2 regions of the Mesobacillus boroniphilus genome follow, and region 1 is predicted to be linked to the other one. Evidence: a T-box and tRNA genes for the amino acid it is inferred to sense, from the RefSeq annotation. Region 1 holds a T-box; the other holds one or more tRNA genes.
The links. The T-box of region 1 lies ahead of alaS (alanine--tRNA ligase). A T-box ahead of a tRNA ligase gene usually reads a tRNA of that ligase, here a tRNA-Ala.

Region 1 (16,285 bases):
CAAGGAACATCCAGGTGCTGGCACCAATGTACCGTGGCCCAGCCGGCATTGACCGTCTGAACGAGCTGTTGCAGGATCTTTTTAATCCGAATTCAGATGGAACCAGGAAAGAGCTTGCGTTTGGCGATGTGAAATACCGGATTGGCGATAAAGTCCTCCAGCTGGTGAACCAGCCTGAAGCTAATGTGTTCAACGGGGATATGGGCGAGGTAGTAGCCATTTTTTACGCAAAGGAAAACACGGAAAAACAGGACCAGCTGATTGTTTCCTTCGACGGCATTGAAGTCACATATAACAGGCCGGATCTGTCACAAATCACCCACGCTTATTGCTGTTCAGTGCATAAATCCCAGGGCAGTGAATTTCCAATTGTCGTCCTGCCTGTGGTAAAAAGCTATTACAGGATGCTCCGCAGGAATCTGATTTACACAGCAATCACAAGGAGCAAGCAATTCCTCATTCTTGTTGGTGAAGAAGAAGCACTTAAAATTGGGATTGAACGTGGTGAAGATACCGCAAGGAACACAACACTCGTTGAGAAGCTTGTACAATTACTGCCTGAATTGCAAGATGAAGCAGATAAAAAGAATCAAAGCGAGCCTCAGTTGGAAAATAAACTCCAAAATGAAGATACTACCGGCAATGAGGACGAAGTGGATTACATTGAAATCATCAAAAGCGCTGATCCGATGATTGGAATGGGCAACCTGACTCCTTATGATTTTATGGATGAAAAGGATGCATAAGAATCTGCAATAATTGCGGATTCTTTTTTTATGGAAAACCTTACACCTCATGAATTTGCCGCAGTCAGTGGAAACTAAGACTGTTCGGGAAAGGCGGGACACACTTTTGCGGACATTTTCACTTTTAAAGGGACTGCCAGTATATGAATTGACGAGTGGTCAAAAACTGGGCGAAGTTTGTGATGTGAGCATTTCCGGCAATGGAAGCGTAGTAGGCTTACTTGTAAAAAAAGGTGCGTTCATCAAGAAAACGTTTCAGGTGAAAGTGGACCAGGTTTCATCCTTTGGTGAAGATGGAGTCATGGTGAAGGACAAGTCAGCCTTGGAACGTTTGGAGGCAGAGCCGGAATATACATTCGAACATAATCAGAGCCTTGCTGGGAAAAAGCTTCTTTCGAAAGAAGGAGAACAGCTTGGCCTGTTGGAGGATGTATATTTTATGGAAGAATTGGGCACGATTGTAGGGTACGAATTAACGGATGGCTTTTTTTCGGATATCGCGAATGGGAAGCGTGTCATAAAGACCACTGGTCCACCTGCAATCGGAAGGGATGCCATCGTCGTCACTGTCAAATCGAGATGAGGTGTCCTTATGTTAAGTTGTCCCAATTGCAGAAGCAAGGATATAGGTAAAATTGGCATCAACCAATATTACTGCTGGAATTGCTTCATAGAACTGTCTCTAAACAAAGGTTTGATCCATACCCATCAAGTCGAAGAGGATGGAACATTGAGCTCACTTGATGATTTATTTGAAGAAGATCAACGTCAATACGGCATGTAAAATAAATGAAAGAGGTGGCGCATATGAATAGAATGTTAACCTCCGTAATTGCTATTGGTGCTGGAATGGCAGCAATCAACTATGCTTCCAACAACAATATGATGTCTGGCAGAAAAATGAAGAGGCTTGGCAGAAAGATGACGAGAGCTTTATTCTAGTCCGGATAATCAAACCTAATCCCTTGCGTAATTGCAAGGGATTTTTTACTGTCAGATTGGAAAAAATCGCTGATAATTTCCAAGTCGCTATAAAAAATCCTTTTTGGCTATAATATTAAGAATTTCGCTATAATAAAAAGTTTTTCGCTATATTATTAAAAATTTCGCTATAAAAAAGAACCTTTCGCTATTAAATCGAAAAGGACTGCTTAAAAAATATCCAAGCAAGGCCAAAATGTATAATCCACCTCCTTTCTCTTAAGAATAAACAGGAAGGAGGGCGAAGATGGATGAATATCCAGATGAAATGGTATTACCGGCTTGGATTTCTTCTCCTTTTATTCATTGTTCTATATGTTTTCATTAAATTGCAGTCCATATGGGTTCCTTTTTTGGAAGTACTGCTTTCGCTGCTTGTGCCTTTTTCAGTGGCTGCATTCATTACATATTTGCTGCATCCTATCGTAGAGGCCCTTCACCAAAAAGGACTTCATCGCGGAGTATCTATCTTGATCATCTATATCTTGTTCTTTGGCGGGGCCGGCTTTGCTTTTTACAAAGGGATACCAGCACTGATCCACCAGCTGGGCGACTTGGCAGAAAATGCTCCGTATTTCGCCGAGCAATATAAACAAATGGTCAATAATATTGTCGACCAGACCTCTACCTGGCCAGCAGGTATCCACGAAAGAATTGAGGATGGAATCAACAGGATGGAACAATGGCTTGATGGTGTGCTCGCGGGTTCGATGGCATTCCTGATGGATCTCGTAAATTCCATCCTGACGATTGCCGTGATCCCGTTTATCGCTTTTTACATGCTGAAGGATTTTGATGTCATGAAAAAAGCGGCGTGGTATATCACACCACGGCAGTGGAGGCAGCCAGGCACCAAGTTCCTGCATGAAGTCGACAAATCGCTGGGCAGCTATATCCGCGGCCAGCTGCTCATTTGTCTCATTATTGGAGTACTATCCTCATTGTTTTTTTGGATGGCGGGCATAAAGTATTCGCTTCTGCTTGGAGCAATTGTCGGGATAACGAATGTGATTCCTTATTTCGGGCCAATCATCGGTGCCATCCCGGCTGTGATTATTGCCGCGACAATGTCAGTAAAAATGGTGGTTCTATCACTCGTGATTGTCTTTTCACTTCAATTCCTCGAGGGGAATATTCTATCCCCACTGATTGTAGGTAAAAGCCTGCACATGCATCCTCTGATGATCATGTTTGCGCTGTTAGCAGGGGAAGAAGTGGGCGGTATCCTGGGATTGATACTAGCCGTTCCCGTTCTGGTCGTATTGAGGGCGGCATTGATTCACGCAAAAGACCATATCATACTGGAGAGAAAGAAAGCGCGACCAACATAATTTTTGCCAAGTCGTTTGACAAACGGCAAGCGGCTATATATAATTCGGCTATAGATTAATAATTCGAAAAATGTAGAAGGAACGAGTATGTTATAGACCATCGTCCAGAGAGGGATTCCAAGGCTGCAAGAATTCCCGATGAAGGATAACAGAAAGCTATTCCGGAGTGCAGGCAAAACCTGCCGTAGCAGCTGCGTTAAAGCGTTTTTGAGAGATGGGCGCACGTCTTTGCGTCCATAATCAGGGTGGTACCGCGAGCAAGCTCTCGTCCCTGTCCAGGGATGAGGGCTTTTTTTGTTGCCTAAAATCCCTGAAAGCTTAAATTTCAATTGGGTTTAGGAGGTTAGTTTTATGAAAAAACTGACAGGTGCTGAAATCAGAAGAATGTATCTTGATTTTTTTAAGGAAAAGGGCCACGCGATCGAGCCAAGCGCGTCACTTGTACCGCATGACGATCCTTCCCTACTGTGGATCAACAGCGGTGTGGCAACACTGAAAAAGTATTTTGACGGCCGTGTCATACCGGAAAATCCACGGATCACCAATGCTCAGAAATCTATTCGTACAAACGATATCGAAAATGTCGGCAAGACAGCGCGCCACCACACGTTCTTTGAGATGCTCGGGAACTTCTCGATCGGTGACTATTTCAAGGTAGAAGCAATTGAATTCGCATGGGAATTCCTTACGGATGAAAAGTGGATTGGCTTTGATCCTGAAATGCTATCTGTGACAATTCACCCCGAAGACGATGAAGCTTTCAATATCTGGCGAGAGAAAATCGGTATTCCTGAAGAGCGCATTATCCGCCTTGAAGGGAACTTCTGGGATATCGGTGAAGGCCCAAGTGGTCCAAACACGGAAATCTTCTATGACAGAGGACCTGAATACGGCAATGATCCTGAAGATCCAGAATTATACCCTGGCGGGGAAAATGACCGTTATTTAGAAGTATGGAACCTGGTGTTCTCCGAGTTCAACCACAATCCTGATGGAACATATACTCCACTGCCGAAGAAAAATATTGATACAGGTATGGGGCTTGAGCGTATGGCTTCTGTGGTTCAGGACGTTCCGACAAACTTTGAAACAGATTTGTTCATGCCAATCATCAATGCGACTGAAGAAATCTCTGGTGAAAAATACGGACAGTCCAAAGAGAAGGATGAAGCATTCAAAGTTATTGCCGACCACATTCGTACGGTAGCTTTTGCTGTCGGTGACGGTGCACTTCCTTCGAACGAAGGCCGCGGTTATGTACTTCGTCGTTTATTGCGCCGAGCTGTACGTTATGCGAAAAAGCTGAACATCAACCGTCCATTCATGTACGAGCTTGTTCCTGTTGTCGGTGAAATCATGCATGACTTCTACCCAGAGGTAAAAGAAAAGACAGAATTCATCCAAAAAGTCATCAAAAACGAAGAAGACCGCTTCCATGAAACGCTTAATGAAGGCCTTGCAATCCTTTCCGAGCTGATCAAGAAGGAAAAGGAAAAAGGCAGCGGCATGGTCCAGGGAGAAGATGTCTTCCGTCTTTATGACACATACGGGTTCCCTGTCGAATTAACAGAAGAGTATGCTGAAGAAGAAGGATTGAAGGTCGACCATGAAGGCTTTGAAAAAGAAATGGAACTGCAGCGTGAAAGAGCACGTGCTGCACGTCAGGATGTAGGTTCCATGCAGGTTCAAGGCGGCATTCTTGGCGACATTAAAGAAAGCAGTGAATTCGTCGGTTATGAAAATTTTGAAACAAATGGCAAGATTGTTGCATTGGTCAAGGAAGGCGAGCTTGTTGAGGAAGCGAATGCTGGCGATGAAGTTCACTTTATCCTTGATGTAACACCTTTCTATGCGGAAAGCGGTGGCCAGATCGCTGACAAGGGAACAATCGAAGCGAATGGCGTGAAGCTATCGGTCAAGGACGTAAAGAAAGCTCCTAACGGACAAAACCTTCACCATGCAGTGGTAGAAGAGGGCACCGTGACGAAGCGTCTTGAAGTGACAGCTAAAGTTGACCAGGATAATCGCTCGAGAATCATCAAGAATCATACTGCAACACACTTGCTACACCAGGCATTGAAGGATGTACTGGGAGGTCACGTAAATCAGGCGGGATCTCTTGTCGAGCCTGATAGACTACGTTTCGATTTTTCCCACTTCGGCCAGGTCACAGCAGATGAATTGGAGCAAGTAGAATCAATCGTTAACGAAAAAATCTGGAGAAGCATCCAGGTTGAGACGAACTTCAAGCCGATCGCTGAAGCGAAAGCAATGGGCGCAATGGCATTATTCGGCGAAAAATACGGAGATATTGTCCGTGTTGTAAAAGTTGGCGATTACAGTCTTGAGCTTTGTGGAGGCTGCCATGTTCCTAATACTTCTGTGATTGGATTGTTCAAAATTGTATCCGAGGGCGGCATTGGTGCAGGTACAAGAAGGATTGAAGCTGTAACAGGCGAAGCAGCTTACAAAGTGCTGAATGATCAAATCAGCATCCTGAAAGATGCGGCAGCTAAACTTAAGACATCTCCTAAAGAAATTGCAAACAGAATCGACTCAATGCTTATTGAAATGAAGCAGATTCAGCGCGAAAATGAATCTCTATCAGCTAAATTGGGTAATATTGAAGCAGGAAGCCTAACTTCCAAGGTCAAAGAAGTGAACGGTGTCCAGTTGCTGGCAGCGCGCGTTGAAGCAGCTGATATGAACAGCCTGCGAAATATGGCTGATGACTTGAAGCAGAAGCTTGGCTCAGCTGTTATCCTGCTTGGTATGACTGATGGCAGTAAAGTAAACCTGATTGCAGCAGTAACTGATGACTTGATTAAAAGAGGTTATCAAGCTGGAAAACTGATCAAGGAAGCAGCGGCAATTTGCGGCGGAGGCGGCGGAGGCCGTCCAGATATGGCACAGGCTGGCGGAAAAGACCCATCAAAACTTGACAATGCTCTTCAATTTGCTGAAGAATGGGTTAAATCAATTTGATATAAAAGTAAAGTAGTGTAGAATGAAGATAACCTAAAGAAAAATTTGCCTGCCATTTTTTAAAAGTGAGGTGCATTCGATGAGCTCGTTTGATAAAACGATGAGATTTAATTTTCCCGAAGAGCCTTTTGAGCATGATGCCAATGAAGTCCTGCTGCAGGTCTATGAAGCCTTGCAGGATAAGGGGTATAACCCGATCAACCAGATTGTCGGATATTTGCTCTCTGGCGACCCGGCCTATATTCCCCGCCATCGGGATGCCCGCAATATCATCCGCAAGCTAGAGCGGGATGAAATTATCGAGGAACTGGTTAAATCCTATTTAAGGAACCATCGAGAGGGGAAATAAATGCGGACCATGGGATTGGATGTCGGCTCGAAAACAGTCGGCATTGCGCTGAGCGATGAACTCGGATGGACAGCTCAGGGACTTGAAACATTGAAAATCAACGAAGAAGAAAATGTGTTTGGTTTCGATGAATTAGGTAAAATAATAAAAGAGTACGAAGTCGGCAAAGTTGTCGTCGGGCTGCCTAAAAACATGAACGGCACGATTGGCCCTCGCGGAGAGGCCAGCCAGTTCTATGCCCGTGAATTGGAGGAAAGGTTCGGAGTCCCTGTCATCCTTTGGGACGAGCGCCTGACGACAGTGGCTGCAGAGCGGGTTTTGCTTGAGGCAGACTTGAGCCGCAAAAAAAGGAAAAAGGTCATTGATAAAATGGCTGCAGTTATGATTTTACAAGGCTATTTAAACAGCCAAAATTAAATTGAGGTGACTACAATGGATCACGGCGAAAACAACATCACAGTAGTAGACGAAAACGGTAACGAACAACTATGCGAAGTGCTTTTCACATTTGACTCTGATGAATTTGGCAAGTCATATGTTCTTTATTATCCAGTAGGTGCAGAGGATAACGATGATGAAGAAATCGAAATCCACGCATCAGCATTCAGCCCTTCAGAAGACAACGAAGATGGCGAACTAATGCCAATCGAAACTGACGCAGAATGGGACATGATCGAAGAAATGTTAGAAACATTCCTTGCAGAGCAAGACGAAGAATAAAATATGTTCAAATGGGACCAGGCGAATATAGCCTGGTCTTTTATTTGTTTTACGGAAGATCTATGGACCAATCAGAAGAAGGAATCCTGGGAAAGTGTCCGATAGATAATCTCTATTGTCCTCAGATGGCACCTCCCTCGAAAAAAACACCGATTATGTGTTATCATACGCCTGAGTCCACTGTCGAATTTTTGGTTTGTTTGTCGTTCAAGGTATTTTTTCGTAATTATTTGCAAATAGAAATAAAAAATATAGTATAATGGTTCGAGATGTGAAAAAAGAGAGTATCCAGGAAATCAGCATTGTTAACTGGAGGGGGAACTTATGTCTGACGAAAAAAATATAAAAGACGCGAAAAACGATAAAAAGAAGTTGATAGCTGAGAAGCTGATCGAACAGCAGAATGAAGCAAGAATCGTTAGGAAGATTGTCTTCATCACGGCAATTGTCGGGATCCTGCTCATCGGGGCAGTTGGCGGAGGCGGATATTATTATATTAAAGAAGCCTTGAAGCCGGTAGATGAATCCAGCGAGAAGACGATCGATGTCAATATTCCGATTGGTTCTTCTACTACTGGAATCGGAAAGATATTGGAGGAGAATGGTGTAATCCGGGATGCGAGAGTCTTCAAATACTATGTGAAATTTAAAAATGAAGCAGGTTTTATGGCCGGGGATTATAAGATGAATCCGTCCATGACACTTCCTGAAATAATTTCGAGCTTGAAAACTGGTAAAGTCATGCAGGATGTAGTCATGAAAATCACCATTCCTGAAGGAAAACAGTTGAAGCAAATCGCTGGAATCATCGCGGAGAAAACACAGCAAAACGAAGAAGAAATTTTTAAACAGCTGAACGATAAGGAATTCATCACAAAAATGATGGGAAGATATCCTGACGTTCTAACGCAAGACATCTTAAACGAAAATGTGAAGTATCCACTTGAAGGTTATCTGTTCCCGGCAACTTATCCTTTTTATTCTGAAAAGCCGACGGTCGAGGAAATCGTTACTGTCATGCTGACTAAGACTAAAGAAGTTCTCGGTGAATTCAGAGGACAGATGGAAGAAAAGGAAATGACTACACATCAATTGATGACGATGGCATCGCTGATTGAAGAAGAAGCGACTGAAAAAGTTGACCGCGATAAAATCGCAAGCGTCTTCTACAATCGCCTGGAAGACGGAATGATGCTGCAAACAGATCCGACCGTCCTTTACGCGCATGGAGAACATAAAGAACGGGTATTTTTTAAGGACCTTGAAATTGATGACCCTTATAACACTTATAAAATACAAGGGTTGCCGCCGGGCCCGATCGCCAATCCAGGGGTAATGTCAATCGAGGCCGCTCTGGCACCTGCTGACACGGATGATATGTATTTTCTTGCCACCTCTAATGGAGATGTACTCTTCTCTAAAACACTTGCTGAACATAACCGTAAAGTTGCCGAACATATAACAAACAAAAAATAACAGTAAATAAAAGGGGAATGCAGAAAGATTAGCATTTCCCTTCTTATTGTGATAAAATAATTCAAGTGTTTTTTTCTAGATTCAATAGTAATGTTACTGTCTAGGGTAAGCTCTTTATGAGAGCTCCGATTTATTTGATAGCGTGCATTGCAGAAGTAGGAGTTGTGGCTTTTTTAGCTTATGAACCGGAACGGCAATATTGCCGGGCGGTGTCTCTCTTAACCTGTGAACGCTATTTTTTTCATGCTTGGACAGTCATTTTATATATCTACTCTGGCTGATTTTTGGCCTTTGAATAGAGGTGAAGCAGCTTGCTAAGTCAAGAGCTGCAAAGTTATATAGATTCTCTTATACAGCCGAGGGATGGCCTCATTGCAGAGATGGAGGAATATGCCCGTCAAAATGGTGTTCCAATCATGGAGCCGGCAGGTATTGAAACAATGCTCCAGCTTTTGCGAATACAGCAGCCTGAAGCTATCCTTGAGGTAGGGACAGCGATAGGCTATTCCGCACTAAGGATGGCATACGCCCTGCCGCAAGCAAAGATCATCACATTGGAACGTGATGAGGAACGGTTTAAGCTTGCTGTTGATTATATAAAGAGGGCTGGCATGCAGCAGCGGATCATCCAAATCAGTGGAGATGCCCTTGAGCTGGAGGAGGAAGTTGCCGGCCATGCTCCGTTTGATGCGATTTTTATTGATGCGGCCAAGGGGCAGTATAAACGTTTTTTTGATATATACTCAAGGCATTTAAAGCCTGGGGGCATGATCATTACGGATAACGTCCTTTTCAAAGGACTTGTATATAATCAGGAAGCAGAAAGCAAGAGGGTTCGCAGCCTGGTTAAAAAAATAGACGAATTCAACCGCTGGCTAACAGCCAACGAGGAGTATGATACAGTCATCCTTCCGATTGGCGATGGTGTAGCGGTTAGTAAGAAGAGGTGACCGGAATGAATAAACCTGAATTATTGGTAACTCCAAAGAGTGTTGAGGATATTATTCCACTAGCGGAGGCGGGAGCAGACGCTTTCTTGATTGGTGAACAAAAATTCGGACTGAGACTCGCTGGCGAGTTTAACCGAGAAGACGTAAAGCAGGCAATTGAAATGGCTCATTCAAAAGGCAAGAAAGTGTATGTCGCTATGAATGCATTGTTCCACAATGAGAAAGTGGAGCTGCTTGGCGATTACCTTACTTACCTGCAGGATGTTAAAGCAGATGGAGTCACTTTTGGCGATCCTGCTGTTTTGATGGCCGCAAAGGAATTTGCTCCGGAAATGAAGCTTCATTGGAGCACGGAAATAACAGGAACGAACTGGTATACATGCAACTATTGGGGCAGGAAAGGTGCAAAGCGCGCTGTTCTTGCAAGGGAAATCAACATGGACGCGATTGTTGAAATCAAGGAAAATGCCGAGGTTGAAATTGAGGTTCAGGTTCACGGAATGATGAACATGTTCCAGTCTAAACGCCCACTGCTCGGACATTATTTTGAATACCAAGGCAAAGCTCTTGAAGTTGAAAACCGCAAACAAGAACGCAATATGTTCCTTCATGATAAAGAACGGGAGAATAAATACCCTATTTTCGAGGATGAAAATGGCACTCACATCATGAGTCCTAACGATATTTGCATTATCGATGAACTAACGGAGCTTGTGGAAGCAGGTATCGATTCTTTTAAAATTGACGGCATTCTAAAAAGCCCTGAATATATTTTGGAAGTTACAAAACTTTATCGCAAAGCCATTGATTTGGCTGTAGAAGATCCTGACCAATATGACGAAGAAAAAGACGGATTACTGGAAGCGGCAGAACAATTGCAGCCGGCTAACCGACCGCTTGATACAGGATTCTACTTTAAAGAGACGGTTTACTAAGAATAAACACTATAAGGAGGTTGCGTAATGACAGCAGTATCAGATAAAATCTCACAAATTGTTGACGGAAAACGTGTCATTGTTAAAAAACCAGAACTGCTTGCGCCAGCCGGAAATCTTGAAAAACTTAAGATTGCGGTCCATTATGGTGCAGATGCCGTCTTTATTGGCGGTCAGGAGTATGGTTTGCGCTCAAACGCAGATAATTTCACTTTTGAGGAAATGAAAGAAGGCGTTGAGTTCGCCAAGAAATACGGCGCAAAAATATATGTTACAACAAACATTTTTGCCCATAACGAAAACATCGATGGTCTAGAAGACTATCTGTTAGGATTGAAGGGTGCTGGCGTTCACGGCATCATCGTAGCTGATCCTTTGATCATCGAAACTTGCCGCAGGGTTGCTCCGGAGATTGAAGTTCACTTGAGCACACAGCAATCCCTTTCAAACTGGAAGGCTGTCCAGTTCTGGAAAGAAGAAGGTCTAGAGCGTGTTGTTCTTGCGCGTGAAACAAGCGGGGAAGAAATCAAGGAGATGAAGGAAAAGGTTGATATCGAAATCGAAACCTTCATCCATGGAGCAATGTGTATCGCCTATTCCGGCCGCTGTACGTTGAGCAATCACATGACAGCCCGTGATTCAAACCGCGGTGGCTGCTGCCAATCATGCCGTTGGGATTACGACTTGTATACACTTGAGGGAAAGGAAGAAAACGCCTTATTTGCTGAAGGTGACTCTCCTTTTGCGATGAGCCCTAAGGACCTTAAGTTAATCGAATCCATCCCTCGTATGATCGAGCTTGGAATTGACAGCTTGAAGATCGAAGGACGAATGAAGTCGATCCACTACGTTGCTACAGTAGTTAGTGTGTATCGCAAAGTCATTGATGCTTATTGCGCAGACCCTGAAAACTTTGTCATCAAGCAGGAATGGCTTGAAGAATTGGATAAATGTGCGAACCGTGAGACAGCAACTGCCTTCTTTGAGGGAGTTCCTGGGTATAAAGAGCAAATGTTTGGAAACCATAGCAAAAAGACAACTTTTGATTTTGCCGGTCTGGTGCTTGATTATGATGCTGAGACACAAATGGTGACACTGCAGCAAAGAAACTACTTCAAGCCTGGCGATGAGGTTGAATTCTTTGGACCAGAGATTGAGAACTTCACTCAGGTCATTGAGAAGATTTGGGATGAAGATGGCAATGAACTGGATGTAGCGCGCCATCCTCTTCAAATCGTGAAGTTCAAGATGGACAAGCCTGTTTACCCAAATAACATGATGCGGAAGGAGAAATAAATAAATGGACCGCAAGCCTGTTGTAATTGGTGTAGCCGGCGGCTCCGGCTCAGGAAAGACAAGTGTAACAAAAGCAATTTATGATAGCTTTAAAGGCCACTCAATCCTGATGATTGAACAAGACTACTATTATAAAGACCAAAGCCATCTGCCAATGGAAGAGCGTCTAAAGACAAATTATGACCATCCACTGGCATTTGATAATGACCTGTTGATAGAACATATCCAAAAGCTGCTTCGCCACGAGGCGATTGATAAGCCAGTTTATGATTATGCTGTCCATACGAGGTCCAGCGAGGTCGTCCATGTTGAACCAAAAGATGTTATCATTCTTGAAGGAATTCTGATCCTTGAGGATGAGAGACTTCGCAACTTGATGGATATCAAGCTCTATGTTGATACAGATGCAGATTTACGAATCATCCGCAGGCTGCTGCGTGACATCAAGGAGCGCGGACGTTCAATGGACTCTGTCATCGAACAGTACGTGAATGTTGTCAGGCCGATGCATAACCAGTTCATCGAGCCGACCAAGCGATATGCAGATGTTATTATTCCTGAGGGCGGCCACAACCATGTGGCAATTGATCTGATGGTAACAAAAATTCAAACAATTCTTGAACAAAAATCATTTTTGTGACACAATAACATAGATAATGTGGACATGGAAGTACTTGAATAAAGTGCTTCCTTTTGTCCAAGGAAAAGTAAATGGCCTGAAATGGCTCTATTTAAATCGCGCGGCCTGGTAAAGGACGCGCTCCTGTATATTTTTCAGGATACATAATATAATATTACACATTCTATTTTTTGGGGAATTGTGAAGACTAGAAGGAGTGAAGGATTTTGGCTACAGAAAAAGTTTTTCCTATGACACAGGCTGGAAAAGAAAAGCTAGAACAAGAATTGGAACAATTGAAAACGGTAAAACGTAAAGAAGTGGTTGAGAGAATAAAGATCGCGCGAAGCTTTGGCGACCTTTCAGAGAACTCTGAGTATGATTCAGCGAAAGAAGAGCAAGCCTTTGTTGAAGGCCGTATCACGACTCTTGAAAATATGATTCGCAATGCAAAAATCATCCAGGAAGATGAAGTGAGCACAGATGCAGTCAGCCTTGGCCGCACAGTGACTTTTGTCGAGCTTCCAGATGGCGATGAAGAATCCTATACAATCGTGGGAAGTGCTGAAGCTGACCCGTTTGAGGGCAAAATTTCAAACGACTCTCCGATTGCAAAAAGCTTGATGGGCAAGAAGGTTGACGACGAAGTGACTGTCCAGACTCCTGGCGGTGAAATGAACGTTCGCATTACATCAATAAAGTAAGAATCTCTGACTTCAAGCAGGTTTGAAACATAGACACCTCGTCAACACTTTTGACGAGGTGTTTTTTATGCGTAAAAAAAGAATGGTGGCTTGGATCTCGATATGCATAGCTGTCTTTGGTCTGCTGATGTTTCGGCTGGCCCAGTTGCAGCTACTTGATACAGAATCCTTTTCCAAGCATGAAATAAATCTAATAGAAGCAAGTGTCAAGCAAAGGTCCCAGGAAATGGTCGTTGACAATGGCAGAGGGAATTTCCTTGATAGGTCAGGAGCCCCTTTATCCTACGAAACTTCGTCTGTTCTTGTCCTGTTTCCATTTTTAAAGAAAATGGACTGGGAAGCTGACAAGGTCGCAAGGACTCTAGGTGTATCTGATTACGCTTTGAAAAATGCAGTGGAAAAGTCCAAGGAACCATTTGCCTTTGGCGACCCAGATCCGTTGATCCTGACAAAGAGTCAAATGGAGATCATTAACGAGATGGAAATCCCGGGAGTATTTGCTGTTGAACGGAAGTATCCATTGGGAAAAGTGCCAGCTGCCCAACTTCTGGGTATCATTGGGGAGAATGAATCACTCCTGAAATCAAGGTATGGGGAGAAAGATTTGCTGCCTAGGACCTTAATCGGTCTGTCAGGATTGGAAAAAAGCTTTGACGAGTTCCTTGTTGCTGAAGGGAAATCAAAACTGGTTTACCATGTTGACGGAGAAGGTGCACCATTATTCGGGATTAATGTTAAATACATAGATCCCGCCAATCCATTTTACCCAATCAACCTTCAGACATCGATAGATAAAGATCTGCAAAAGCTCCTAGAGTATAAAGTTGACCAGCACAACATCAACAAAGGCGGCTTGGTGCTGCTGGATATCGAAACAAGCAGTATACTGGCAATGGTGTCAAGGCCAGACATTAACCGTGTAAACCCTTTTAATGACGAGGGGACAGAAAATATGATGGTTAGGCAGCATATACCTGGCTCCGTTTTTAAAACGGTTGTAGCCGCGGCAGCAATTGATCATGGGCTCGATGATCCAGCCAGGAAGTTCAATTGCAGCCAGACGATTAGTGGAGAACCAGATTTGAAGTATGACCATGGAATGCTAAATTTCAATGATAGCTTTGCAGTGAGCTGCAACAGGACTTTTGGGGAGGTAGCACGTGAGCTTCAGGAGAGGGATCCCAATATGCTCGAAAAATATGCAGAGATGCTGTCAATCACTGGCGGTGTAGGGTGGAATGGTGACATTTTCCATATTGAAGATTTCAAACAGCTTCAGGACGAGGAAGAAGGAAGGGTTTTTCTATCGGATGAAGCGAGGAAGGATAAGAATTTTGCAGCATTATCAGGGATTGGTCAACATGAAGTGAGGGTGTCTCCGCTTGCTATTGCTAATATGATGGCTACGATAGCTAGAGGAGGCGAAAAAGACATGGTCAGGGCCGTACTGTCCATCCAATACCAAAATGGTGCAAAAATGACTGAATTCCCAAAACAGAAGCTTGAAGGGGAGAAAATATCACCGTTTACAGCTATGAAGCTCCAAAAGCTTTTGCGAGAAGTCGTAGTGAATGAAGAAGGTACGGGCAGATGGTTCAGGGACTTGCCATATGAGGTGGCAGGAAAATCAGGGACAGCAGAAACCGGGATATACAAAGGTGACAAGCAATTACACAATAAATGGTTCGCAGGATATTTTCCCTATGAAAAACCAAAATATGCGCTAGTAACTGTCAACTTAGGGGTGCTGGAGAATGAGGGTGGGGTGAATCCTCTTTTTGCGGATATAGTAAAAGAGGTGTATGCTTTTAACCATGCTGATGGTCCTGAAAACAACTGAACCATCATTAGATGAATATAAAATCCTTCAAGTTTGACCTAAGTCATGGTAGAATGTTGACAACCTTATAAGGGAGGGAAAGATCTTGAAGCACGACTATGACAACCTAAATGAGGGGACACGTTCACGAATAAGATCCAAGCGCAGAAAAACGAACCTTATTTTAAATAGCTTGATAGTTGTCGTTATTTTGTTGATTGGAATTGTCTCTTTTAACATTTTTTTCAGCAATGATGAAGGGGCTGCTGACCAGAACGATGTTGCGGCAGAAAAAGATGCCACAGCCCCTTCAGGAAACAAAAATGACAGCAAAGATACTGACAAAAAGAATGATCTTAAAGATTCTGATAAAAAAGACGATAGTGCAACAGAAGATATCGAGTCTGAAGAAGCAGATGAGGAATCTGCTGAGGATGAAGAATTAGCGGAACCAATCGTGACAGAAGGCGGCAGTGATGCCAATGTCAAACAGACGATTGAGAATCCTGAATGGAAGCCGGTTGGCACAACACAAGCAGGAGAACATAATACCGTTTTCGACCAAAATGCCGTTGATTGGCAGGAAATGATTCTTGCATATTCTTATGCTACGGGAATTGATAAGAATAACATGACTGTATGGTGGAATGAAAATGGCGGTGCGCCTAATACTGCAGTAGGAACCATCTCTGAAAAGGGAAGTGACCAGACATTCAGGGTATGGATTGAATGGGTGGAAGGCCAGGGCTGGAAGCCAGTTAAAATGGAAGAATTGATTGAAAATGATAAGAGATAATGTGATTTTTTGAGAGGGGGCTCAGGAAGATGGCCCCTTTATTTTTTTGCCTTGAAGTGGACAACTGCTGAATAGAACAGCCTTCCTTTATCATCTAAATGCATCTGATGCGACACGTGATGGACAGTCAGCATGATTGCCTTATTAATTTCAATCTGTTTATTGATTTTTTGTTCCAGGGTTTTCAAATCGACTGCTTCAAAAAATTCAACCTTATCTTCAATTAAATCAAATTGGAAATTCATAAATCTAACTCCCTTTAAGTAATTTTGCTAAAATAGTCTCTGTCCTGCTTTTACAAATGTCTCTGTTAAAGTGAATGTTGCTTTTACATCCTGTTGATTTTAGTGGAAGGGGCGAAGACTCCTGCGGAATGAGCAAGTCATAGATGACCCCGCAGGCGCTTGAAGCGCCGAGGAGGCTCCGAGACTGCAAGGAAGAATTTGATCTTTGGAAAGCCGGCAGTTGGACTTTTTCATAATTCTTCCCCGCGGAAAGCGAAGCGCTTAGAACGAAAATCAACAGCCGTGATTAACAGAGCCTTACAAAAAAATAGTAAATTCTCTATAATAATAAAC
Region 2 (16,285 bases), on a different contig from region 1:
GAAAACGACAGCTGGAATTGAACGTGCGAAAGAAATTGGCGAAGGCCTGATTCCAACTTACTTTGCCTTCAAAGCTGACCAGTGGGAGAAGCTGACGGACGAAAACGGCAAAGAGAAGTTGAATAAGAAGGGTCTGCCGCTCGTGAAGATTCATTCATTTGAAGTTTCTGCACTGCCGCATTTCCTCGAGGGACCAGCAAGAGAAATGAAAAGTGCTGGTTTGCAAACAGCCCAATCAATTTATAAGCACGTAAGAGAATCTGATATTTTCGATGCCAAGCTGAAAATGTACAAAACATCTGGATCGCTTGAAGAGGAAACCTATGAGATCGGCCGTGCCCGTGCGTTCACGCCAGGCTGGCTTGAGCGGGAATCGATCTTCATGCACATGGAGTTCAAATATCTGCTCAGTGTCCTGAAGTCTGGCTTATATGACGAGTTTTTCGAGGATTTAACGAATGCGCTTCCTCCATTCATGGACCCAGAAGTATACGGCAGAAGCATTCTTGAGAATTCATCCTTTATTGCCAGCAGCGCAAATCCAGACGAGTCTCTCCATGGACAAGGATTTGTAGCCAGGTTGAGCGGAACAACAGCGGAATTCTTGAGCATTTGGCAGTTGATGATGATTGGCAAGGAAGTTTTCACAGTCAATGAAGCAGGATTGAGCTTACGCCTGCAGCCTATTTTGCCGTCATGGCTTTTCGACGCAGATGGGAAGGTACAGTTTACATTATTGGGCCATACAGAGGTAACCTATCATAATCCTTCTCGAAAAAATACGTATGGAGCTGATGGAGTAAGGACCGTTAAATATGAGCTTCATATGAATGACGAAATGGTAGAAGTAGAGAATGATCGTTTGCCAGAATCATACGCAAAAGATGTGAGGGACGGCAAAATTACAAGAATTGATGTTTATCTAAACTAAGGAACCGGGGTGCGCTTGATGGAAATTAAGGTATTTCAGACCGCAAAGAATACAGGAGACCGATTAGCTGACAAAGGAAACCTTACTGCTGAAAATGGAGCAGATCTGCAGCCTAGTGTGCTGAAGCTTGATCCGGAGAAAAAGTATCAAAGCTTTATGGGTTTTGGAGGCGCCTTTACCGAGGCGGCTGCCTACACGCTTGCCCAAATTCCGGAAGAAGACCGGCTGAAAGTAGTCGAGAGCTATTTCAATCAGGAAACAGGACTAGGCTACAGCCTGGGCAGAACCCACATCCACAGCTGTGACTTCGCCCTTGAGAACTATACGTATGTTGAGGAAAATGATGTCGAACTCAAAACGTTTTCGATTGAGCGCGAACAGAAATATGTGCTTCCGCTCATTAAGGATGCTGTTAAAGCAAGGGGAGAAGGTTTAACAATACTGTCTTCCCCCTGGAGCCCTCCAGCCTGGATGAAAACCAATAATGAAATGAATAATGGCGGGAAGTTGAAGCCTGAGTTCTATGGGGCATGGGCGTTGTACTATACGAAGTACATCAAGGAGATGGAAAAGGAAGGCATCCCGATTTGGGGAATCACCGTTCAAAACGAACCTGAGGCAACTCAGGTTTGGGATTCCTGCAGATATACGGCAGAAGAAGAACGTGACTTCGTTAAAAACCATTTAGGACCTGTGATGGAGCAGGAAGGCCTGCAGGATAAGAAAATCATCATCTGGGATCATAACAGGGACATAGCCTATGAGCGGGCAAAAACGATTTTATCAGATTCAGAGTCTGCTAAATATATTTGGGGAACAGGCCTCCACTGGTATGTCTCAGAGGAATTTGAGAACTTGAGTAAAATCCATGACGAATTCCCTGATAAACACCTGATTTTCACGGAAGGGTGCATCGAAGGCGGAGTTCAGCTTGGCGCCTGGCATACAGGAGAACGCTACGCTAGGAACATCATGGGTGATATCAACAATTGGCTTGAAGGCTGGATTGACTGGAATATCGTCCTGAATGAACAGGGAGGGCCGAACCATGTAGGCAATTATTGCGATGCACCGGTGATCGTCGATACCAAGACTGGAGAGATTCACTATAATAGCTCCTTTTATTATATTGGGCATTTCAGCAAATACATCAAACCGAATGCATTCAGGATTGCGCATGAACTAAATCACCCAACACTAAAGTCGGTTTCATTCCAGAACGAAGATGGCTCGATTGTTGCAGTCGTGATGAATGATGAAGACAAGCCAGAAACAATAAGCCTTTCACTTGATGGCAGGGTAACGAAAGCAGAACTGCCAGAACACTCTATTACTACCTTCATTCTAAAAAGTTAGATAGCTATAATCAGAGATTAAAATGAACCGCCTCCTTGTCATGACAGAAATCATTTTTTATTTATGGATGTTACGTGAAGGAGGTGGTGTTTTTTAAATTTTGAAAATTGTCTAGCTCCAGCGCCTAGCCAGTTTTCATCCCGAATCGGCTTCCTTGAGTATCTTGCGAGAAGCGTCAGCTTTGAGCAGCTCGAGTCGTTTCGGTCCTGCCAATGAAGTCAAAGAACGACTTCACTGTCAAGCCCTCCAACGCTTGTCGGGGCTGACCAAGGCGCTTACGCTTTTCAAAATGAAGGAGGAATTGGATTGAAAAAAACACTGGCCATTTTATTAAGTACAATGATGATGTTGCCTGGTACGAGTTTCGCAGGCAACGGCGTCGAACAAGGCAATGAAAATGCAGTCCCGAAGCAGGATTTTAAACAGAACAAATCAGAATGGTCGCTTGTCTGGTCAGATGAGTTCAACGGACCTGAAATCGACCGCAGCAAATGGACCCATGATATTGGGAACTGGATCGTCGACGAGGATGGCAATGGAATAGCACCTGGATGGGGGAACAATGAAAAAGAGTATTATACGGATTCAAGTGAAAACGCCTTCATCGATGACGGCAAGCTTGTCATCAAAGCGAAGCAAGAGCAGGTTACAGATGAGTTTGGAACGTATGATTACACTTCAGCCAAGCTGAAAACAAAAGGCCTGTTCAGCAAAACATACGGACGCTATGAAATTAAGGCAAAGCTGCCAACAGGGAAAGGGCTTTGGCCTGCCATCTGGATGCTTCCTGAAGAGGATAAATATGGTTCCTGGGCAGCCTCAGGTGAGATTGATATTATGGAGTCATGGGGCAGCAGACCCCATACAGTAGCAGGAACAATCCATTATGGTGAAGGATGGCCGAATAACAAGTATACCGGCAAGGAATTCGAGCTTCCTGAAAATAGAGGCATCGACAAGTGGCATACATATGCGCTTGAGTGGGAACCAGGAGAGCTGCGCTGGTATGTAGACGGAGAACTCTATCAAACTCAGAACAAATGGTATTCAAAAGGTACGGATAACGCAGCAAACTTTTCCTATCCTGCACCTTTCGACCAGGAATTCTATTTGGTTATGAACCTCGCAGTTGGCGGATGGTTTGACGGGGATCCTGATGAGACGACGGAATTCCCAAGCCAGATGGAAGTAGATTATGTCAGGGTATACGATCTGAAAAAACGCGAATATCGTGAACCGGTTGAGCCAGTGGCAGAGCCGGTGGAATTGCCTGCAGATGCTAAACAGCCTTTGGAAGACGGCAACCTGATCTATGACCAGAATTATGAAGAGCCGATCACCGTTGTGGATGAGCCAGGTGAAGCACTGAATTCAACGTATTGGAACTTTGTAAAGTTACCGGAGTTCGGCGGAGACGGCAGCCTGACAGTGGAAGAAATTGAAGGCAAGAGGTTTGCTAAAACAAATATCACGAATGCGGGATCCCAGCTTTATTCCCTGCAAATGATCCAGAACCTTTCTCTAGGCAATGGCGGGAAATATAAAGTCAGCTTTGATGCTAAATCAACGGATCCGCGTAGTATCATGGTCAAAGCTGGCGCAGGAGCTTCACGCGGCTGGGTGAAATATTCAAATGAAGAGTCGTTTAAGCTGACGAGTGAACTTCAATCCTATGAATTCACTTTTGATATGCTGAATGAAACAGACATTGCGTCAAGACTTGAATTCAATCTTGGCGGCAACGGGACGAATCCTGTCTGGATCGGTAACGTGAGAGTCGTAGATATTACTGGGACTCCAGTAGATCCAGATGCTCCTAAACAGCCGCTTCCAGATGGAAATCATGTCTATAATGGTACGTTTGACCAGGGCGGCATGGATCGTCTCATGTTCTGGAACTTCTCAGTCGAAGACGCAGCTGCTGCAACTGTATCTGTTTCCGAAGAAACGAGAGAGCTACGTGTAGCGATTGAAGATGGTGCCAAATATCCTGAAGCAGTCCAGCTTGACCAACAAGGGATTTACCTAGTTAAGGGAAATGATTATAAGGTTACTTTAAAAGCACGAGCAGACGAAACAAGAACGATTCAAGCTGCCCTTTTGAGTAAGGACGGCATGGTTAATTATTCAGGAATTAAAACAATTAACCTCACTTCAAATATGGAAGAGAAAACATTTGAATTTACAATGCCTGAGGATGTTTCTGATTCAGAAGCTCAACTTGTCTTTAACTTTGGAGACGCAGATGGCGATGTCTATTTGGATGATGTAGCACTGCTAAAGACATCAAACATACCGGATTATGGAAACATTGACTTGTATCCATTGAAGAATGGTGATTTTGCAGATGGTTTGAATTCATGGGGAAATTATGTACACAATGATGCTGCAGCCAGTATCTCAGAGGAAAATGGCGAAGCAAAAGTGGCTATTACCAATGAAGGCAATGAAACATGGAGTGTACAATTTATACAGGGGGGATTAAGCCTAGCTAAGGAAGTAGTCTATGAGCTCTCCTTCGAGGCGCGCTCAACCGTGGAACGAGATATTGAGGCAACGATTGAAAATGCTCAATATACAAGATTTTTGAGTGAAAATCTTCAACTTAGTGACCAAATGAAGCAATACTCATATGAATTCACGATGCCTGTCGATGAAACCGTATCCTTGAAGATGTTGCTTGGCAAAAACGCTTCATCGCTAGTCGAGGCACATGATGTATTCATTGATAATGTGGTCTTGAAAGTTAAGGACGCACCGTCTCAGCAGGAGCCTGAGCCTGTTTCTACACCTGGTATTGATAATGGAACATTTTCAGATGGAACAAATGGATGGACCGCATGGTGGGGCGACCAGTGGAGCGGATATGGAGCAGGTACAATGACTGCTGAAAACGAAGAACTGAAGGTTGCGATTTCACAGGTTGGCGGTCAATCGTATGCCCCTCAGGTTTTTCAGAAGGGCCTGCTTTTTGAAAATGGAGCCAGCTATACAGTCACGTTTGAGGCAAGAGCAGACGTGCCGAGGAAAATGAATGTCAATATAGGGAAAGAGCTGTCAACTGATCCATGGTTCACACCTTATGTACCAACTCAAACAATTAATTTAACGACTGATATGAAGCCATTTAGCTTTAACTTTGTAATGAATGAAGCAACGTATGCCGATGGCAAAATCGTTTTCGAGCTCGGCAATATTTTAGATGGCAATACAGCAACAAATGTCTATCTGGACAATGTAAGCATCACAAAAAATTAAGTTAATTAGCGGATGGATCGACTTGGTCGAAATAATTCGGAATGTGGTCGAATTATTTAGAAATTCGCCAATAAAACTCAGAATGTGGTCGAATTATTCTAAAATTCGCCAATAAAATTCAAATATGGTCGGAATCAAGAGGCAGAACAGCAAGTCTTTTCTGCCTCTTATCCTTCTATTCCATTGCGTTGCTTTAAAATTTAACAATCAAAGTTGAATGATCAGAGGCCAGCGTAATATAACCCCTTTTTTGAATCAAGGGGAACTTTTAAAGGTGGAAATGCATAATGAATTTACAAAAAAACAACAGTCTGCCTAAACAGGTTGGCTTATTAGCACTTACCTGGCCGATTTTTATAGAATTATTTTTGCACATGTTGATGGGCAGCACGGATACTTTTATGCTATCCCATATTTCGGATGATGCCGTTGCGGCTGTCGGGGTAGCCAATCAGCTCGTATTCTTCATGATCCTCGTATTTGGCTTCGTTGCCACAGGCACCGCGGTTCTAGTATCACAAAACCTTGGAGCAGGGCTTCAAGTGGATGCAAGAAGAATATCAGGTCTATCACTCTCTCTGAACCTGATTTTTGGAGTGGTGGTGAGCATTATTGTTGTCGGTTTCAACGATGTATTTTTACAGATGTTCAACCTGACTCCAGAAATCAATCGTCTGGCGCATCAATATCTGGTGATTGTTGGCGGAACACTGTTTACCCAGGCGCTCCTTGTTACTGCGTCGGCAATCCTGCGGGCAAATGGTTTAACAAAGGAAGCGATGTTCATTTCGATCATTATGAATATCATCCACCTTGCAGGAAACAGTTTATTTATTTACGGACTATTTGGCGTTCCGGAAATGGGTGTTCAGGGTGTAGCTATTTCGACAGCCATATCCCGCTCAATCGCAGTGCTTCTAATTTTCAGATTGTTATACCGCAGGCTTCCTGTGAAAATCGCATTAGAAGATTACCTTAACTTCAATAAGTCTTTTATTAAAAAGATCCTGAAAATAGGCATTCCTTCGGCTGGGGAAAATGCACTTTACAATACCAGCCAGATGGCGATTACAGTTATTATTGGTTTGCTGGGGGCTATGGCCCTGACAACAAGGGTATACACATTCAATATCATGTCATTCATGATGCTATTCGGAATAGCTATAGGCCAGGGAACGCAAATCCTGATTGGATACAAAGTAGGGGCCAGAGAGTTTGATAAAGCCTATCACCAGCTATTAAAAAGCTTGAAACTAAGTATCATTATTACTATGGCGATCACCGTTGTAATCGTTTCGATCAGGGAACCCATCCTGGGGATTTTTACTGATAATAAGGACATCATCAGGGAAGGAAGTAAGGTTCTTCTCCTGTGTTTAATCCTCGAACCTGGAAGAACCTTCAACATAGTCGTAATCAGTTCTCTCCGGGCAGCTGGGGATGCTGTATTCCCTGTGAAAATGGCTCTTGTCTCAATGTGGGGAATCAGTGTGCCACTCGCCTATATTTTGGGGATTAAAATGGGTTTTGGTCTTTCTGGCATTTGGATGGCCTTTATCATTGATGAATGGTTCAGAGGAATCATCATGTATATCAGGTGGAGAAGTCGTGTGTGGGAGAAGAAGGTCCTGGTTGAAACAAGGGCCCAAACAGCATGACAGAAAGGAGTTAGCAAATGAATTACAGACAGCTTGGAAGCACAGGGATAAAGGTGTCGGAAGTTGGTTTTGGCGCATGGCAGCTCGGGAACGCCAGGGATTGGGAAGGCATGGAGGACAATCAAGCAATCAGGCTTGTGCATGAAGCGCTTGATCAGGGCTGCAATTTCTTTGATACAGCTCCGAATTATGGCGGTGGTAATAGTGAGTCATTGCTTGGGAAAGCTCTTACTGGAAGAAGGAGCGAGGCGGTGGTTACTAGCAAGTTTGGGCACCATCCAGATAACACCCTCAATTTTGATTCGCAGAAAATCAGCAGTTCAGTTGAAGATAGCTTGCGTCGGCTTAAAACGGATTATCTAGATTCTATTTTGTTGCATAACCCTCCGTTTGAGATCTTGACTGGAAGCACGGATCATTTTGAGATATTGGAGTCACTCAAGCAGGAAGGAAAGATCCGTGCTTACGGAGCTTCAGTTGACTCGGGCAGGGAAATGGAGGAGCTGATTCGGAATTCTAAAAGCCAGGTTATTGAGGTAATGTTCAACATTTTTCATCAGGAGCCAAGAAAAGCCTTCAAGAAGGCAGCAGAAAAAAATATCGGACTGATTGTAAAAGTTCCGCTTGATTCTGGATGGCTGTCAGGCAAATATGATGAAAATAGTGTGTTTACAGACATACGGAGCCGTTGGGACAGGGATCAGCTTACGAAAAGAGCGGAGCTCATTCCTGTTCTTAAGGAAATGCTCGAACCTGGAGAATCGCTGGTACAGATGGCTTTAAGATATATCCTTTATTATCGGGAGGTCTCTACCGTCATTCCTGGAAACAAGAATCTTGAGCAGTTGATTGAAAATTTAACTGCCTCAGGTAAAAGGATTCCAGCGGAAAAAGCAGAAAAGATAGAGGGGATTTGGGAACAAAAGCTGCAAGCTGACCCGTTGGGATGGTAGAAAATAATAAGAATTCTTTGGAGGTTTTTAAATAATGGCATATCAACCAGACAGCAATCGCTATGATTCAATGACATATAATAGGTGCGGCAAATCGGGCCTTAAATTGCCAGCCATTTCCCTGGGCTTATGGCACAATTTCGGAAGTCAAGATCCCTTTGAGAAGGGCCGTTCTTTAATTAGAAGAGCTTTTGATCTTGGGATTACTCATTTTGATCTTGCAAATAACTATGGTCCCCCGCCTGGTTCAGCAGAGGAGAACTTTGGCTCAATTCTTAGGAAGGATTTTTCAGTGTACCGTGATGAGATGATCATTTCAACAAAAGCAGGATATGGTATGTGGCCGGGGCCGTATGGCGATTGGGGTTCAAGGAAATATCTCGTTTCGAGTCTTGACCAAAGCCTGAAAAGGATGGGACTCGATTATGTCGATATCTTTTACCACCACAGGCCGGATCCGGAAACGCCTTTGGAAGAAACAATGATGGCGCTTGATCATGTCGTCAGGCAGGGTAAAGCTTTGTATGTTGGATTGTCCAATTATGGAGTAGAGGAAACGAAGCAGGCAATCGGAATTTTAAAAGACCTGGGTACTCCGCTGCTGATCCACCAGCCTGCCTATTCTATGTTTAACAGGTGGGTAGAAGGCGGCCTGACAGATTTGCTAAAAGATGAAGGAGTCGGATCGATAGCATTTGTTCCATTGGCTCAAGGATTGCTGACAAACAGGTATATCAATGGAATTCCACAAGACTCCAGAGCTCTGAAGCCAAACAGCTTCCTGAATGAGGGAGATGTATCTGAAGAAGTTCTTGCTAAGGTTAGACAATTAAATGAAATAGCCCAGGAACGGGGCCAGTCACTTGCCCAGATGGCACTTGCCTGGGTGCTCAGGGAACAGAAAATCACCTCAGCACTCATCGGTGCAAGCAAGATCAGCCAAATTGAAGAAAACGTCGCTGCACTGAACAATCTTAATTTTAGTGAAGCAGAACTGAATTTGATTGATGAAATCTTAAAATAAGGACTTCAAACAAAGCTGTAAAGCCAAATGGTTTTACAGCTTTTTTCTTTATGGTTAAGGAATTAATAAAATTATTGTGTTATGGATAACTCCATGAAGTTTTCTTAATCCAGCTCCAGCGCCTAGCCCCTCGAGTCGCTTCGGTCCGCCCAATGAAGTCAAAGAACAACTTCACCGGTCGGCCCTCCAGCGCTTGTCGGGGCTGAATGAGACGCTTGCACTTTTTGTTCTTGGAATGATTTTCTTGTATTTAGGGTAAAGGTAATTTGGTCTTATATCAGGATAGGTAAGCCGCTCTTTTTACCCAAGGTGCCAGCTTTGGTAGTATTTAATTAGTGTCATTTCAGCACTGCCTGTAACTGAAAATAAGAAATCCTCAAAGTGCTAACAATATCTAATAGTAAAATTCGAGAGAATATAGGGGTGAAAAAGTGATCAGCTTTGAAAATGTAACGAAGAAATATGACGATGGAACATATGCGGTAAATAACTTTAATTTAAATATCAAAGAAGGGGAATTGCTTGTCCTGATCGGTCCAAGCGGTTCCGGAAAAACGACAACCTTAAAAATGATCAATCGATTGATTCCTCTTACGGAAGGCTATATTAAAATCAAGGATAAGATGATCAGTGACTATGATATTCATGAGCTTCGCTGGGATATCGGGTATGTCCTTCAGCAAATCGCCTTATTTCCGCATATGACGATTGAAGAGAATATTGCGGTTGTCCCGGAAATGAAGAAATGGGAGCAGAAAAAGATAGATCACCGTATAGATGAATTACTGAATATGGTTGGACTTGAACCAAAAACTTATCGTAAAAGGCTGCCCCATGAATTATCTGGAGGACAGCAGCAACGAATTGGCGTGGCCCGGGCGCTTGCGGCAAACCCGCCGATTATTTTAATGGACGAGCCATTTAGTGCATTGGATCCCCTGAGCAGGGAGAAGCTTCAGGATGATCTCATCGAACTGCAAAAAAACATCAAGAAAACCATTGTATTTGTAACCCATGATATGAGTGAAGCTTTAAAGCTCGGAGATCGGATCTGCCTGATGAGGAACGGGAAAATTGTCCAGACAGGTACTCCGGAAGAGCTGATCCATCAACCTGTAAATGATTTTGTCCGTGAGTTTGTTGGGATAGACCAGACTAACAGGACAATGGTAAATGTGCGGGAAGCTATCCAAACGTTAACCGCTGAAGAACTGAACAATCTGCCTGTAATTGCCTCGACAGTGTCTATAAATGAAATTCTCTCGTTACTGATTGAGCATGAACAGCTGGCGGTTGAAGAATTGGATGAAATAATCGGGACCATAGACAGGCGTGGAATAATCCGGGTTTTATCGAGGCAGATGGAGGGGATGAAATGAATAGCTGGACGTCCACATTTATAGATAGAAAAGACGAGCTTTTAAGTTCCCTTCTAGAACATATTCAGATTTCTTTTATAGCACTGTTTTTCGCCGTTCTTATTGCGATTCCGCTCGGTATCTTTTTGACTAGAAGGAAGCGGATTTCCGAAGGAATCATTGGGATAACAGCCGTCCTGCAAACAATTCCTTCGCTCGCATTGCTTGGTTTATTGATCCCGCTATTCGGCATTGGGAAAGTCCCTGCTATCATTGCTCTTGTGGTCTATGCGCTACTTCCAATATTAAGAAATACATATACAGGAATCAATGAAGTAGACCCATCGTTAATCGAAGCCTCACGAGCTATGGGAATGAACAGTAAGCGTCGTTTGATGAAAATTGAACTCCCCTTGGCGATGCCCGTTATTATGGCTGGAATCCGAACAGCGATGGTCTTGATTGTCGGGACTGCGACGATTGCTGCGCTGATTGGAGCGGGCGGGTTAGGTGACCTGATCCTTCTCGGAATCGACAGGAATAATACGGCATTAATTGTTCTTGGCGCAATACCCGCTGCCTTGCTTGCCATTCTGTTTGACCTTGTACTTAGAAGGTTCGAAACGGTTTCCTTTAAAAAATCTCTTATCACCATTGGTGCCTTATCCTTAGCTGTCCTTTTAATAATGGTCATTCCATTTTTAGGCGGAAAAAATGAAGAAGAGATTGTCATTGGAGGAAAACTAGGATCCGAACCAGAGATCTTAATTAATATGTATAAACTTCTGATTGAAGAAGAAACGGGCCATTCTGTTCAGCTGAAACCTGGATTGGGTAAGACATCATTTGTTTTCAACGCATTGGAAAACGGTAATATTGACATTTATCCCGAATTCACAGGCACGGCCATTTCGGAATTTCTAAAAGAAACAGCAGCTAGCACAAGCCGCGAAGTAGTATACCAGCAGGCAAAAGAAGGAATGCGAAGAGAGTTCCAGATGGAAATGCTTCAGCCAATGCACTATAACAACACGTATGCATTAGCCGTTCCCGAACAGTTGGCTAAAGAAAATGACTTGAAAACAATCTCTGATTTAAAATCGATTGAATCCTCGTTAAATGCAGGTTTCACACTTGAATTTTCAGATAGAGAAGATGGATATAAAGGGATCCAAAAACTCTATGGACTAAATCTGCCAAGTCTGATCACAATGGAGCCGAAACTGAGGTACCGTGCGATCAAAAACGGCGAAATAAACCTTGTGGATGCCTACTCAACCGACAGTGAGCTCCAGCGATACAATCTAGTCGTACTTGAAGATGATAAAAACTTATTCCCTCCATACCAGGGAGCTCCTCTGCTAAGAGCCGAAACAGCAGAAAAATATCCTGAAATCGTAAAGGCACTCAACAAGCTCGCTGGTAAAATCACCGATGACGAAATGCGGAAAATGAATTATCAGGTGAATGTAGAAGGGAAATCCGCTGAGGAAACAGCAAGAGAGTATTTGATGGAAGCGGGATTATTGGAATAACAAATTGGTAAGATATAAGGATTTTAAGAAATGTCGTTCAGCAAGATAACGACAAGAGGCAGAAAAACCAACTGGTTTTTCTGCCTCTTTGTTAGTGGAGAGTAGGGGGATCGAGCCCTGACCTCAACGCTTCAAGAGGAAACCCATAAGGAAAATTAAGTTAAATAAGGTGAATTAAAATAAAATAAGTCTTGGTTTATAGGGATTTATAGACTGTGGTAAACAATCGAAGTCAATTTAGTTCAATTTAAAAAAAGTCTGTGCACTGTTTTGTGCATAATTTAAAAATCATGTGGTCATAGAAATCCGTTAAGTTTGGGTTTCTTTATGAGCGATTATGTTTCTAAATCTTTTTCTCTAGTTAAACAGCAATAAGATAGAAGAATCGATCACTTGATTAAAGATTCCTCAGCTTAAAAAATTTTAAGATGGCTAAAGGTTGGGGTCAGTGTAAGGGCTTGGAAGTTGAAGTAAATCTTGAACATGAACGTACCCAGGAAAAAGTGAACACCAGAAAATGGTGACAGGTACACATAGCTACCTGTCATTATGTTTTACAAATTGAAAAATTAACTGGTTAAATTCTTTCGCAGCCTTAGTCGGGATACGGTGGTCAACATTCTCGATAAGATGCAATTCGTTTTGAGGCAATTTTTCATGCAATTGCCTTGCATAAGGGTGAAAGGGCTTATCCTTCTTGCCATAAACCAGCATGATAGGCAGATTAATCTCATGTAGCTGATTGACACAATTGTATTTTAGACTATAGCGGTAATATTGCTCAATGTTGCGGTAATCTCCTTTTTTTGCTTCTGAAAACATATTTTTAAACAGCTTTATATTATTTGAATTACTCCAGGAGATGGACCAGGCTAATAAGTTTATAGCCCCTTTGCTTGAAAGCTTGATTCCTAAAGAAATCTTCTTCCTCAAGTAATCGTCATTTACATCAGGCATTGCTCCAATCGAAATTCCTCCTAAGGCTCTCTCAGGGAACGTCAGCATGAATTCTAAAACAATAGAACCGCCTGTGGAATATCCGCATAAAAACGCTTTATTAATATTAAGGTGGTCCAATAGTCGAATGATATCCTTAATAATCAGTGGATAGGTTAATGGTTCTGGGGAGTATGGGCTTTTTCCGTGTCCTCTAATATCAAAAGTAATGATCTGAAAACTTTTTGAGAGTTCTTCTAATTGATATTTGAAGTTAACTGAAGTCAATACAGGCGGGTGGATAAAAACGATCGGAGTTCCGCTTCCTTTTACAGTATAATACAGGCTGGCACTTTTCATATTCAGCATAGGCATTTACTTGTCACCTCAATTCCTTATTAATATTGAATTCTTTAATCTGATAGGAAGGGTTTAGACCTCTTACAAAGGTTACTAAAGGACTCAGTGAATATTTTTCCTTACTTTATTTAAAAAAATGCATATTGCCTGGGTAAGTGAAACAGAAAAAAGGATTAGAAGGAGCATTTTGTAAAGCATTAAAAAGTATTCCTTTAATGAAAGAGTAAATATCTTACTAACTGCAGGGACTTATGGAGGTTAATGGTAAATATTTTTTCTGGTGAAGGAGGGTCATTAGAGGACCATACATTTGGATTTAGACTAATTGTGGTTGATTTTAAGGAGAATCTTTCAAAATGCAGACTGAAATGCATGGGACAGGGTGGAATAGCTTGTATTGGAATAATCATGAAGAACCAAAGACTGTTTCCTGGTTTGGCAATGACCAAGAGTACTGAGTGGAATCTGTTGAAATGCTTGCGAGTTGCTTACACATGATGCAGGGGAAGTTAGTTTATTATTAAAATGACAATCAATAACGAAAAAAGCTGCAAAACCAATTGGTTTTGCAGCCTTTTTGTTAGTGGAGAATAGGGGGCTCGAACCCCTGACCTCAACGCTGCCAGCGTTGCGCTCTCCCAGCTGAGCTAATCCCCCGTATCTAAATAGATAAGGTACAAGAAAGATTATATAACCATCTTGCCGGACATGCAAGACAAAATTTTATGAGTAAACTAAAAAGCCGCAATTCAGCGGCTTTTCTACAATCCTTCAATTTCAACCCGGTTGATACCTTCAATTTCCGATACCGCCTCATACACATCGGTAGTCTTTCTGCGGAAGTCCACGGTTACAATCAATTGCACGATCTGGTTTCCTTCTGCAAGATCCTTAATACGGACGTTTTTTAGTGCAATTTTTTCAGACTTAATCTTTGTGATAATATCAGCTATGCTCTCCCTGCTGTTCACATTGAATTGCAGGCGTATTTCTTTTTCCCTTAATTGCCTTGGACCTATGAAAGTCATTAGGAACGGTATGAATTCCACACTTACAATGAGTAAAGCAACACCTGCAATAGCTTCCCAATAAAATCCGGCGCCAACTGTGATTCCAATACCAGCGGCACCCCAGATCATTGCGGCTGTTGTCAGACCGGAAATCGTGTCATTCCCTCTTCGTAAAATAACCCCGGCGCCGAGAAATCCGATACCTGATACGATCTGGGCCGCCAAACGGAGCGGGTCCATCGTGATATTAACGTCTTCATCCCCGGGGAACATATAAGCTGATTCACTAGAGACAATAGTCAAAAGACAACTGACGATTGATATAACCAGGCTCGTTTTAAGGCCAACCGGTTTTCTTTTAATTTCCCTTTCAAGCCCAATGACCAGCCCCAAGAAAGCGGATATCCCTAACTTAAGTAAAATTTCCATATCAATTGAATATATCATGTCGTTTCTCCTGCCCCTAATAAGATGTATTTACTTTCCCTAAAATTGACGGACTAAACTTCTCATGGAAAATTAAATTTTATTCAAGATAAAATTTCAAATTCATTGTAAAATACATATAATTCACATTGAATTAATTAAAGGAGAATGTAAATGGAAGCACCTAAAGTAAATCCTTATATGGCGGTCGCGATCGGTGTGGTGGCAGTCTCAACTTCTGCGATCTTGGTCAAAGTCTCATCAGCGCCGTCCGGAGTCATAGCTTTTTACCGATTATTCTTTTCTGTACTATTAATGCTGCCGGTGTTTCTTATAAAGTATGTTTCAGAACTTCGTCTTATTACGAAACGGGATTGGTTATTCACCGGGATAGCCGGGATATTTCTGGCCTTTCATTTTATCCTCTGGTTTGAATCGCTAAACTATACCTCAGTAGCAAGCTCAACCGTGCTGGTCACTCTTCAACCGCTATTTGCATTTGTGGGGGCTTACCTATTCTTTAAGGAACGTGTATCTGTTAAAGCGATTTTAAGCGGTGTGATTGCAATTGGCGGCAGTGTCATCATCAGTTGGGGTGATTTTAAGATCAGTGGGAGTGCACTGTTTGGAGATTTTTTGGCTATAATAGCCTGTGCATTAGTAACCGTATATCTCTTATTTGGCCAAACCGTTAGGAAGCGAATGTCTTTAATAACATATACTTTTATTGTCTATAGCATCAGTTCAATTTCATTGTTCTTCTATGTAATAGCTGTAGGTGATTCGTTTTATCCATATCCTACAAGCGATTGGGTTTATTTTATCCTCCTTGCGCTGATACCAACTTTACTTGGCCATACATTGTTTAACTGGTCTATAAAATGGATCAGCGCTTCGGTCATTTCAATGGCGATACTTTTTGAACCAGTTGGTGCAACCGTTCTTGCCTTCTACCTGCTCGGTGAAAAAGTAATTTGGACTCAGATTATCGGAGGATTAGTTGTTATTGCAGGCATAACATTGTTTTTAGTAGATGAAAGAAAGATGAAGCTGAAAAATCAAACTGAAATCAATTCAATATCGGGGTAGGGGATGGATGTGAAAATTAGAAAGGCTACGAAAGATGATGTGAGCGGTATTGCCAAGGTTCACGTTAGAAGCTGGCAAGAAACTTATCAGGGAATTGTAAGCCAGGATTATTTGGATTCTTTAAATGTGGAGGACCGGAAATCTTTATGGGAAAAAAGCTTGTCAGGAAGTGCTGATACATCTACGGTTTTTGTCGCTGTTAATCCAGAAGGGGAAATCGTTGGCTTTGCTTCCTTTGGAAAAGAAAGATCGAGGAAGTTCAAAGCGGAGGGCGAATTGTACGCAATCTACATTCTTAAGGCGTATCAAAGAGGGAAACTTGGATTGAAGCTGCTCCAAGCGGGTCTGGATGATTTGCTGAAGCAAGAGTATGATTCTATGCTCGTTTGGG

Region 2: it encodes a tRNA-Ala, which carries the amino acid that the T-box ahead of alaS (alanine--tRNA ligase) is inferred to sense. The anticodon was not compared.

Annotation. Positions count from the first base shown of each region.
Region 1 is NZ_QTKX01000001.1:2,182,735-2,199,019, reverse strand. Features, by position in the region: gene recD2 (SF1B family DNA helicase RecD2) at 1-746, shown strand, start outside; gene DYI25_RS11315 (PRC-barrel domain-containing protein) at 853-1,329, shown strand; gene DYI25_RS11310 (hypothetical protein) at 1,339-1,530, shown strand; gene DYI25_RS11305 (YrzQ family protein) at 1,554-1,688, shown strand; gene DYI25_RS11300 (AI-2E family transporter) at 1,979-3,058, shown strand; T-box leader at 3,123-3,334, shown strand; gene alaS (alanine--tRNA ligase) at 3,410-6,043, shown strand; gene DYI25_RS11290 (IreB family regulatory phosphoprotein) at 6,123-6,392, shown strand; gene ruvX (Holliday junction resolvase RuvX) at 6,393-6,809, shown strand; gene DYI25_RS11280 (DUF1292 domain-containing protein) at 6,825-7,112, shown strand; gene mltG (endolytic transglycosylase MltG) at 7,437-8,588, shown strand; gene DYI25_RS11270 (O-methyltransferase) at 8,900-9,538, shown strand; gene DYI25_RS11265 (peptidase U32 family protein) at 9,544-10,473, shown strand; gene DYI25_RS11260 (peptidase U32 family protein) at 10,501-11,769, shown strand; gene udk (uridine kinase) at 11,774-12,409, shown strand; gene greA (transcription elongation factor GreA) at 12,616-13,092, shown strand; gene DYI25_RS11245 (peptidoglycan D,D-transpeptidase FtsI family protein) at 13,160-14,932, shown strand; gene DYI25_RS11240 (YrrS family protein) at 15,018-15,707, shown strand; gene DYI25_RS11235 (YrzA family protein) at 15,746-15,952, opposite strand.
Region 2 is NZ_QTKX01000002.1:912,434-928,718, forward strand. Features, by position in the region: gene DYI25_RS17305 (cellobiose phosphorylase) at 1-931, shown strand, start outside; gene DYI25_RS17310 (glycoside hydrolase family 30 protein) at 950-2,287, shown strand; gene DYI25_RS17315 (carbohydrate binding domain-containing protein) at 2,594-5,545, shown strand; gene DYI25_RS17320 (MATE family efflux transporter) at 5,833-7,203, shown strand; gene DYI25_RS17325 (aldo/keto reductase) at 7,221-8,156, shown strand; gene mgrA (L-glyceraldehyde 3-phosphate reductase) at 8,191-9,180, shown strand; gene DYI25_RS17335 (ABC transporter ATP-binding protein) at 9,612-10,559, shown strand; gene opuFB (osmoprotectant update ABC transporter permease/substrate-binding subunit OpuFB) at 10,556-12,073, shown strand; gene DYI25_RS17345 (alpha/beta fold hydrolase) at 12,611-13,384, opposite strand; tRNA gene DYI25_RS17350 (tRNA-Ala) at 13,954-14,026, opposite strand; gene DYI25_RS17355 (MgtC/SapB family protein) at 14,131-14,826, opposite strand; gene DYI25_RS17360 (DMT family transporter) at 14,980-15,894, shown strand; gene DYI25_RS17365 (GNAT family N-acetyltransferase) at 15,904-16,285, shown strand, end outside.